One region of the Paenibacillus sp. SEL3 genome, then DNA from elsewhere that is predicted to be linked to it. Evidence: a T-box and tRNA genes for the amino acid it is inferred to sense, from the RefSeq annotation. Region 1 holds a T-box; the other regions hold tRNA genes.
The links. A T-box is a leader RNA that pairs with one kind of tRNA and senses whether it is charged. The one in region 1 lies ahead of argS (arginine--tRNA ligase), so its partner is inferred to be a tRNA-Arg.
Positions count from the first base shown of each region.

Region 2: it encodes a tRNA-Arg, which carries the amino acid that the T-box ahead of argS (arginine--tRNA ligase) is inferred to sense. The anticodon was not compared.
Region 3: it encodes a tRNA-Arg, which carries the amino acid that the T-box ahead of argS (arginine--tRNA ligase) is inferred to sense. The anticodon was not compared.

Region 1 covers NZ_CM137725.1:5,410,995-5,414,247, forward strand. The annotation lists gene ACYCS5_RS25055 (MogA/MoaB family molybdenum cofactor biosynthesis protein) at 31-546, opposite strand; gene ACYCS5_RS25060 (four-helix bundle copper-binding protein) at 808-1,137, shown strand; T-box leader at 1,215-1,471, shown strand; gene argS (arginine--tRNA ligase) at 1,534-3,253, shown strand, end outside.
Region 2 covers NZ_CM137725.1:4,347,534-4,350,786, reverse strand. The annotation lists gene ACYCS5_RS20080 (hypothetical protein) at 1-76, shown strand, start outside; partial or broken gene ACYCS5_RS20075 (IS110 family transposase) at 267-432, shown strand; partial or broken gene ACYCS5_RS20070 (oxidoreductase) at 447-671, shown strand; tRNA gene ACYCS5_RS20065 (tRNA-Leu) at 1,066-1,145, opposite strand; tRNA gene ACYCS5_RS20060 (tRNA-Arg) at 1,158-1,234, opposite strand; tRNA gene ACYCS5_RS20055 (tRNA-Gly) at 1,242-1,316, opposite strand; tRNA gene ACYCS5_RS20050 (tRNA-Leu) at 1,327-1,407, opposite strand; tRNA gene ACYCS5_RS20045 (tRNA-Lys) at 1,420-1,495, opposite strand; tRNA gene ACYCS5_RS20040 (tRNA-Tyr) at 1,503-1,596, opposite strand; tRNA gene ACYCS5_RS20035 (tRNA-Thr) at 1,601-1,676, opposite strand; tRNA gene ACYCS5_RS20030 (tRNA-Asp) at 1,690-1,766, opposite strand; tRNA gene ACYCS5_RS20025 (tRNA-Met) at 1,793-1,866, opposite strand; tRNA gene ACYCS5_RS20020 (tRNA-Val) at 1,893-1,968, opposite strand; tRNA gene ACYCS5_RS20015 (tRNA-Glu) at 1,979-2,050, opposite strand; tRNA gene ACYCS5_RS20010 (tRNA-Ser) at 2,071-2,162, opposite strand; tRNA gene ACYCS5_RS20005 (tRNA-Asn) at 2,166-2,241, opposite strand; tRNA gene ACYCS5_RS20000 (tRNA-Ala) at 2,246-2,321, opposite strand; rRNA gene rrf (5S ribosomal RNA) at 2,392-2,508, opposite strand; rRNA gene ACYCS5_RS19990 (23S ribosomal RNA) at 2,659-3,253, opposite strand, start outside.
Region 3 covers NZ_CM137725.1:2,415,801-2,419,053, reverse strand. The annotation lists rRNA gene ACYCS5_RS11275 (23S ribosomal RNA) at 1-657, shown strand, start outside; rRNA gene rrf (5S ribosomal RNA) at 807-923, shown strand; tRNA gene ACYCS5_RS11265 (tRNA-Asn) at 943-1,018, shown strand; tRNA gene ACYCS5_RS11260 (tRNA-Thr) at 1,022-1,094, shown strand; tRNA gene ACYCS5_RS11255 (tRNA-Glu) at 1,106-1,177, shown strand; tRNA gene ACYCS5_RS11250 (tRNA-Val) at 1,189-1,264, shown strand; tRNA gene ACYCS5_RS11245 (tRNA-Gln) at 1,320-1,394, shown strand; tRNA gene ACYCS5_RS11240 (tRNA-Lys) at 1,399-1,474, shown strand; tRNA gene ACYCS5_RS11235 (tRNA-Leu) at 1,486-1,566, shown strand; tRNA gene ACYCS5_RS11230 (tRNA-Gly) at 1,577-1,651, shown strand; tRNA gene ACYCS5_RS11225 (tRNA-Arg) at 1,657-1,733, shown strand; tRNA gene ACYCS5_RS11220 (tRNA-Pro) at 1,754-1,827, shown strand; tRNA gene ACYCS5_RS11215 (tRNA-Gly) at 1,837-1,907, shown strand; gene ppc (phosphoenolpyruvate carboxylase) at 2,647-3,253, shown strand, end outside.

The DNA of each region.
Region 1 (3,253 bases):
TTTGTGTTGGAGCATGTAGGAAATAGGAGCTTATTTATAAATTTCTCTCATCACATGTCGTAGCTCAGGGACAATAATGCGTTCCATTGCCAAACGAACGGCTCCGCGTGAACCAGGCATAGAAAATACAGCTGTCTGGCCCACAGTGCCAGCTACAGCCCGGCTTAAGATAGCTGCTGAACCAATGTCCTCAGCAAAGCTTAAATAACGGAAGATTTCCCCAAAGCCAGGTAGTTCCTTATCCAGTAGAGAAGAGACAGCTTCATATGTAGTATCACGTGGAGAAATACCGGTACCACCTGTCAAAAGAACAGCCTCGATGTCATCCTGTGCCGCTGCTTCGGATACTAACTGCTGAATACCTTCGTAGTCATCCTTGACGATGACATATCGAACAACTGTATATCCATTGGTTTCTAGTAGATCCATGAGCAGTCGTCCCCCAGTATCTGTTTCCACGGTGCGTGTGTCCGAGACAGTCACGACCATGCAATTCACTTGTTGGGGGGATTCCTGACGGTGTTCCTCTACAGAAGACATATTCATTAAAATGTTCACTCCTTGATCGGCGGTTAGACATACACTTTTTACAATAGAGCAATGACTGAGCGTATGCAAGTCAGAAACAGGGGCTAAAAATCTATGTGATTAATATCCTTGCATTTGCACACTGGAATATAGTACACTTCCTTACATAAGTCGGGATTATATTGTTTTGTTTTATTGAAAGCGCGCACATCAAATGGTTAACCTCAAGGGACAGCGGGTAATAGTACAGCAGGGTCAACAACTGGGAGGTAATGTAATATGAATCATTCATACCAACAATGCGTGGATGCTTGCCTGGAATGTATGAACGCTTGCAATGTATGTTACGTAGCGAGTTTGAAGGAATATGATTTAGCTATGCTGCGTGAATGTATTCGAGTGAGTAGGGAATGTGCAGAAATATGCGGATTTGCTGCCCAAATGCTGCAGCGTGGAACGGATTTTGCCGAGCAAATCTGTGAGCTGTGCGCCAACGCCTGTGAGGTATGTGCTGCTGAATGCAGCAAGCATTCCCATGATCATTGTAAACATTGTGCAGAAGCCTGCCGTCGTTGCGTTCAGGCATGCCGCCAATTGGTGGCAGTGTAATTACATATATGGAACTAGTGCCTGAAGAGGAAATAATAGGTTGCTTTCTACTGAATAGGTTTGTATAATGAATGGAATTAACGTCACGGAACGGGAGAGTAGCAGCTGAGCCGTATCATTACAGCGAGCCGGAAGAGGTGGAAGCCGGTATGAGGTCCGATGTGAAGCGCACCCGGGAGACGGTTGATCCAACGAGCAGAACTTCTAGTAGATCAGCCCGGCAGACACCGTTATTAGTCATTGGAGTGAAATCGCGATTTGTGTAGTTAGCTTTAGCTGCACAACCGATTTACGAAGAGTGGTACCGCGGGATATTGAAGTTCTCGTCTCTTGAATGATTTCAAGAGGCGGGGGCTTTTTTTGTTAGATTCTATAAAAAGAAGGAGAGAGATCATCATGTTAATGAGGATTGCTGCTCAAGCGATATTAGCCCATACGGGCTTGGAGGAGAAAGAAATTTTATCTTTATTTGAGGTGCCTCCGCAGCCTGAATGGGGAGATGTGGCGTTTCCCTGTTTTATGCTGGCTAAAAAGTTTCGAAAGTCTCCGCAGCACATTGCACTGGAATTGGCGGAACTAGTAGGCCATAAAGAAGGTTTAACCGCTTCAGCATCGGGTGCCTATGTAAACATAACCTTGGATCGATCGGTTCATATTCCGCTTATGCTTGCTGAATTGAGCAAGGCTGATTTCCTCAGGCCTAATATCGGGAACGGGCAGCGGGTAGTTATTGATATGTCCTCGCCTAATATTGCCAAACCGTTTGGTATCGGTCATCTTCGCTCTACGGTTATCGGTGCTGCCTTGTATCGCATACTTGGTGAAACAGGTTATGTACCTATTAGTGTGAATCATCTTGGGGATTGGGGAACACAGTTTGGTAAGCAAATTGCGGCCTATAAAAGATGGGGAAATGAGGAGCAGTTACAACATGATCCGATTGGTGAATCGCTAAAGCTATATGTGCGTTTTCATCAGGAGGCCGATCATGATCCGACTTTGGAGGATGAAGGGCGCGAGTGGTTCCGACGTTTGGAACATGGGGATGCGGAGGCTCGACAACTATGGGAGTTTTTTGTTGAAATCAGTCTGGGTGAATTTGATCGTATGTACCAGCGTCTAAACATTACATTTGACCATGTGCTGGGAGAAAGTTTTTACAATGATAAGATGCAGGCAGTTATTGATCATTTAAGAGCAAAAGGATTGTTGGAGGAAAGTGATGGGGCGCTCGTAGTTCGCCTGGAAGACGAGGAACTGCCTCCGTGTCTTATTCTGAAAAAGGATGGAACCACCATTTATCCGACACGTGATCTGGCAACAGCGATTTATCGTCATGAAGTGATGAAGGCTGATCGGTTGCTGTACGTCGTTGGTGGAGAACAGAAGTTGCATTTCCAGCAGGTGTTTGCGGTGCTGAAGCATGCAGGGGAGGCATGGGCGGAGCAATGTGAGCATGTGCCGTTTGGATTAATGCGGTTTGCGGGTAAGAAAATGTCCACAAGACGTGGCAAGGTTGTGAAGCTGGAGGAGGTGCTGGATGAAGCTGTAGCGCGTGCTCAAGGCATCATTACTCAGAAGAACCCTGGTTTACAGGAACAACAGGCAATAGCGGAGGACGTTGGCATCGGGGCGATTATTTTTGGTGATTTAAAAAACAACCGACTGAATGAAGTGGACTTTTCGTTGGAGGAGGCGCTGACCTTTGAAGGCGAGACCGGGCCTTATGTGCAGTATACTCATGCGCGCATACGCAGCCTTCTGGAGAAAGCTCACGCTCGCGCCGATGTTGATGTTAATACTAACCCTAGCGACAATGACCTTTTCCAAGATAGCCATTCTCATGATTTGAATGACGTATCGGATGAAATATTGGGTGACGCAGGTTGGGCGCTGCTTAAGCAATTGGGTCGCTATCACGGTCAACTGATACGAGCGGCTCGCCAACTAGAGCCTTCGGTAATTGCGAGATTTGCATTGGATACGGCCCAGGCGTTTAACCGGTTTTACGCCAAGGAAAGGATTGTCGATGGTGGACAATGGCGTATTCAGTTGGCGGAACAAACTGCCGATATTCTGGCATGCGCGCTGCAACTTCTTGGTCTGAAAGCACCGA
Region 2 (3,253 bases), 1.1 Mb from region 1:
CTTTCGCATGTTAGAGGCCTTACGGTATCCGCAAACGACCGGCGTTGATGCGCCTTTTTACGAAAATTTATCATAAGATGCCGATCAGCCGACTGGTTGACGGATCCGTAGGGGAAATCGTAGCTTTGAGCCGTGTGTTTCACCTTTGGAAGAAACAGATCCGGGTCCCTCCCCCCCAACTGGGATGAGTTGGAAAAGCGTTTTGAAGCCAAGGTCAACCGTTCATAACTTTTACCCTAGGAGTAATCAACCGAGGATGATCCTAGTTCTACAAAGAAGACTTTGAGCATTATAAAACAAGGGGCGTTTAGTTGCTTGAATCTTTGAAACTTAACACGACAGCATAACACGTTTACCGGTCTATATATTCAAATTAAGCTGCAGTTCCAAACCGCATTGGATCAGATATCCCCTGAATACAAAGGTGTTTATCGGGGATCTTCATTGAAGGTACGAACACCCGTACAGCAACTATTTATCCAGCAGCAATAAATACAGAGTTGTTGACTACCATCACAGATAAGAATACTTTAAAAGGTGCAACTGCATTGTATGAACAACATGGTATTTCACCTGATCGAGTTGCCAATGTTGTTGCGTTCGCGATTGATCAGCCAGAAGATACGAACGTTAATGAGTTTACAATTGGACCAACAAGTCAACCTTGGTAAGTTCATCTTCTAAAGCGCAAAAGTCTGTCGAGTTTCCCAACAGACTTTTGTGCTTTCTGTGTTGAGTTGGTGAAGTAAACTTAAAACTAACTTGTCCGTTAGTTTAATAAAAAGAGCAGACTTGAAGCGCCTGCTCAACATTGTGTGTTATTTAACTATCGTTCCTCGTTAGTTGTACGCCCTATCTTAATAACGCAAAAGAACGGAGGAGATTGCCTTGGGGTTTCTACTGCTTGTGATGTCGATAGAAATAGTTTAAAAGTAAAAAAGGAGAGATGGCATAAAAATAAGCCATCTCTCCTTTTTCATCTATATAAAGCGGGTAATGGGAATCGGACCCACGCTACCAGCTTGGAAGGCTGAGTTTTACCATTGAGCTACATCCCGAAATAGATGCCGGTGAGAGGACTCGAACCTCCACGGTTTCCCTCACGATTTTGAGTCGCGCGCGTCTGCCAATTCCGCCACACCGGCTTATGAAGTTAATGGCGTCCCCTGAGAGATTCGAACTCCCGACCTTTTGATTCGTAGTCAAACGCTCTATCCAGCTGAGCTAAGGGGACTAATAAATGGAGCGGACGACGGGAATCGAACCCGCGACCCTCGCCTTGGCAAGGCGATGCTCTACCGCTGAGCCACGTCCGCAAAAACAAGATGCGCGTGGAGGGACTTGAACCCCCACGTCAAAGACGCTAGATCCTAAGTCTAGTGCGTCTGCCAATTCCGCCACACGCGCATACAATGATAATGGTGAGCCATGAAGGACTCGAACCTTCGACACCCTGATTAAAAGTCAGGTGCTCTACCAACTGAGCTAATGGCTCGTAAAACTGGTGGAGGATGATGGATTCGAACCACCGAACCCGTAAGGGAGCAGATTTACAGTCTGATGCGTTTGGCCGTTTGGCCACTCCGCTAATCCTCCAATATGGTGCCGGCGAGAGGACTTGAACCCCCAACCTACTGATTACAAGTCAGTTGCTCTACCAGTTGAGCTACACCGGCGTATTAAGTTAAATGGCGGAACCGACGGGATTCGAACCCGCGATCTCCTGCGTGACAGGCAGGCATGTTAGGCCTCTACACCACGGTTCCAGAGGGAATTTCCTTAGTTGAAGTAATTGCGGGGGCAGGATTTGAACCTGCGACCTTCGGGTTATGAGCCCGACGAGCTACCGAACTGCTCCACCCCGCGACAGTAATAAATATTTATTTTTCAAATGGTGGAGGCTGAGGGGCTCGAACCCCCGACCCTCTGCTTGTAAGGCAGATGCTCTCCCAGCTGAGCTAAGCCTCCATACTGCTTATGACCCGTAGGGGATTCGAACCCCTGTTACCTCCGTGAAAGGGAGGTGTCTTAACCCCTTGACCAACGGGCCATATATCTATTATTAAGAGCTGGCGGAGAGAGAGGGATTCGAACCCTCGAGACGCTTTTGGCGCCTACACGATTTCCAATCGTGCTCCTTCGGCCAACTCGGACACCTCTCCACATGGCTCCCCGAACAGGACTCGAACCTGTGACAACTCGATTAACAGTCGAGTGCTCTACCAACTGAGCTATCAGGGAATATTGGTGGAGCCAAGGGGGATCGAACCCCTGACCTCCTGCGTGCAAGGCAGGCGCTCTCCCAGCTGAGCTATAGCCCCATCTAAAAAATCAATTTTGTATGTATAATCAATAGCCTGATAGGCGAAAAAAAATCCCCATTATGGGGTTGCTTGGCGACGTCCTACTCTCCCAGGACCCTGCGGTCCAAGTACCATCGGCGCTGGAGGGCTTAACGGTCGTGTTCGGGATGGGTACGTGTGGAACCCCTCCGCTATCGCCACCAAACATGAATTTGCTATGCAAATTCTATCGTACGGTTATTCACTTCACGACATATCGTGTGAACGAATAGCCATGCATTTGTTGTATGTCACTTGTACATACCTTCAAGGTTACACCCTGAAAACTGGATCCGAAACTTATTGCGTTTTATCTTAGGATAAGCCCTCGACCGATTAGTATTGGTCAGCTCCATGCATTACTGCACTTCCACCCCCAACCTATCTACCTCGTCGTCTTCAAGGGGTCTTACTAATTGGGAAATCTCATCTTGAGGGGGGCTTCACGCTTAGATGCTTTCAGCGCTTATCCCTTCCGTACATAGCTACCCAGCGGTGCTCCTGGCGGAACAACTGGTACACCAGCGGTACGTCCATCCCGGTCCTCTCGTACTAAGGACAGCTCCTCTCAAATTTCCTACGCCCACGACAGATAGGGACCGAACTGTCTCACGACGTTCTGAACCCAGCTCGCGTACCGCTTTAATGGGCGAACAGCCCAACCCTTGGGACCTACTTCAGCCCCAGGATGCGATGAGCCGACATCGAGGTGCCAAACCTCCCCGTCGATGTGGACTCTTGGGGGAGATAAGCCTGTTATCCCCAGGGTAGCTTTTATCCGTTGAGCGATGGCCCTTCCATGCGGTACCACCGGATCACTAAGCCCGACTTTCGTCCCTGCTCGACTTGTAGGTCTCGCAGTCAAGCTCCCTTCTGCCTTTGCACTCTTCGAATGATTTCCAACCATTCTG
Region 3 (3,253 bases), 3.0 Mb from region 1:
GTGGGCAGTTTGACTGGGGCGGTCGCCTCCTAAAGAGTAACGGAGGCGCCCCAAGGTTCCCTCAGAATGGTTGGAAATCATTCGAAGAGTGCAAAGGCAGAAGGGAGCTTGACTGCGAGACCTACAAGTCGAGCAGGGACGAAAGTCGGGCTTAGTGATCCGGTGGTACCGCATGGAAGGGCCATCGCTCAACGGATAAAAGCTACCCTGGGGATAACAGGCTTATCTCCCCCAAGAGTCCACATCGACGGGGAGGTTTGGCACCTCGATGTCGGCTCATCGCATCCTGGGGCTGAAGTAGGTCCCAAGGGTTGGGCTGTTCGCCCATTAAAGCGGTACGCGAGCTGGGTTCAGAACGTCGTGAGACAGTTCGGTCCCTATCTGTCGTGGGCGTAGGAAATTTGAGAGGAGCTGTCCTTAGTACGAGAGGACCGGGATGGACGTACCGCTGGTGTACCAGTTGTTCCGCCAGGAGCACCGCTGGGTAGCTATGTACGGAAGGGATAAGCGCTGAAAGCATCTAAGCGTGAAGCCCCCCTCAAGATGAGATTTCCCAATTAGTAAGACCCCTTGAAGACGACGAGGTAGATAGGTTGGGGGTGGAAGTGCAGTAATGCATGGAGCTGACCAATACTAATCGGTCGAGGGCTTATCCTAAGATAAAACGCAAATAAGTTTCGGATCCAGTTTTCAGGGTGTAACCTTGAAGGTATGTAGAAATACATACGAAATACGCATTGAAATTCATTCACACAGCTGTGATGAACCGAGTTTCAATACGGTAGAATTTGCATAGCAAATTCATGTTTGGTGGCGATAGCGGAGGGGTTCCACACGTACCCATCCCGAACACGACCGTTAAGCCCTCCAGCGCCGATGGTACTTGGACCGCAGGGTCCTGGGAGAGTAGGACGTGGCCAAGCAGAGCTTTATGCTTAATATTCCCTGATAGCTCAGTTGGTAGAGCACTCGACTGTTAATCGAGTTGTCACAGGTTCGAGTCCTGTTCGGGGAGCCATTTGCTCTCATAGCTCAGCAGGTAGAGTGCATCCATGGTAAGGATGAGGTCACCGGTTCGAACCCGGTTGAGAGCTTGTTATAGGATGGCCCGTTGGTCAAGGGGTTAAGACACCTCCCTTTCACGGAGGTAACAGGGGTTCGAATCCCCTACGGGTCATTGGGTAGTATGGAGGCTTAGCTCAGCTGGGAGAGCATCTGCCTTACAAGCAGAGGGTCGGGGGTTCGATCCCCTCAGCCTCCACCATTTTTCATCCTCTTACCTGGATGAATTCTTGGGGAATTGTGAATCATATGCATATTGGGGATTAGCCAAGCGGTAAGGCAACGGACTTTGACTCCGTCATGCATAGGTTCAAATCCTATATCCCCAGCCATTAAGAGCCATTAGCTCAGTTGGTAGAGCACCTGACTTTTAATCAGGGTGTCGAAGGTTCGAGTCCTTCATGGCTCACCATTGTATTACATGCGCGTGTGGCGGAATTGGCAGACGCACTAGACTTAGGATCTAGCGTCTTTGACGTGGGGGTTCAAGTCCCTCCACGCGCATATTGTTTTTGCGGATGTGGCTCAGCGGTAGAGCATCGCCTTGCCAAGGCGAGGGTCGCGGGTTCGATTCCCGTCGTCCGCTCCATATTTGCGCCCTTAGCTCAGCTGGATAGAGCGTTTGACTACGAATCAAAAGGCCGGGAGTTCGAATCTCTCAGGGCGCGCCATATTTAAAAAAGTATAATATCGGGATGTAGCTCAGCTTGGTAGAGCACCTGGTTTGGGACCAGGGGGTCGCATGTTCAAATCGTGTCATCCCGATACTAATTTGCGGGTGTAGTTCAATGGTAGAACTTCAGCCTTCCAAGCTGATAGCGTGGGTTCGATTCCCATCACCCGCTTACCGATTACCTAGAAGCCGAAAGGCTTCTTTTTATTTTGTCCACATTACATTTACTTCTATGTATATAGGCCAATGCAAATATGTCTCCTGTCATGCACAGTTGGGGATGACTTGTGTATATTGTACATAGGCTCTTGTTACTTTTGACACCTAGATCTCGAATTTCCTCCTCTAACGTACCCCTTTCTCCTGCAGTAAGGCTAATTTCGTGATCAAATCCTTTAAATATAGGAATCCTATAGCTATTATGGTGCGAATTTATGGTGATAACTCAACAGTTGCTCTTGGGTTGTGCACATTTCCCTTTATTTATGTGGGTAAAAATCGGAGTGTTAATGAGGAAATACCTTAGAAACACTGAGAAAATGGCTAATTTGTGTATATCTTTGTGGATAGAAGGCTAATGGAGTTGACTTTGTCAACAAATAATAAACATATACACACTACGTTGCATGAATTTGTACCTTTAAAAACACACTCTTTATAAGAGACTGTGCATAATGTTTCACGTATCACTAGTGTATACATTAATTTCTATTTATTAATTTCATCTTTTTTCATAACAATCCAATATTTTCTCAAAAGAAGTATTTCAAAAACATGATTTTTTACTGTAAATTTTGCAGCTTTTCATGCGGTTTTATTGTATGATGTTAAGAAAGTGTCAAATTTCGTGTGTATACGTACCTTTTCTACAACTGTATATGGTGTGGAACAGATCAGATGGGGGGAAAAGCATGACTGAGCTTACGTTAACCGCTAACAAAAACCAATCCAACAATCTGCTGCGGCGGGACGTTCGTTTTCTAGGGAATATTCTTGGTGAGGTATTGGTTCATCAGGGTGGCAACGAACTTTTGGATATCGTGGAGAAAATACGTGAGACAAGTAAATCGTTACGTGCCGGGTATCAGCCGGAGTTGTATGAGAATTTCAAACAAATGGTCAGCGGACTGGATACGGATATTCGTCACCAGGTTATTCGCGCGTTTGCGATTTATTTTCAGTTGGTGAATATCGCTGAGCAAAACCATCGTATTCGTCGTAAGCGGGATTATGAGCATTCGGCTGGTGAAGATGTTCAACCTGGTTCCATTGAAAGTTCCGTTCAGGAGCTTAAACAAGGGGGCTTCTCCGCTGAGGACGTTAGTAACTTGCTGAATGAGCTCTCTTTGGAGCTGGTCATGACCGCACATCCTACAGAAGCGACACGACGAGTAATACTTGATATCCATAAGCGCATTTCTGAGGACGTCATGCTGCTGGATAATCCGATGCTTACCTTGCGTGAGCGGGAACAGGTACGGGAGAATCTGCTAAACGAAGTAATTACGCTGTGGCAGA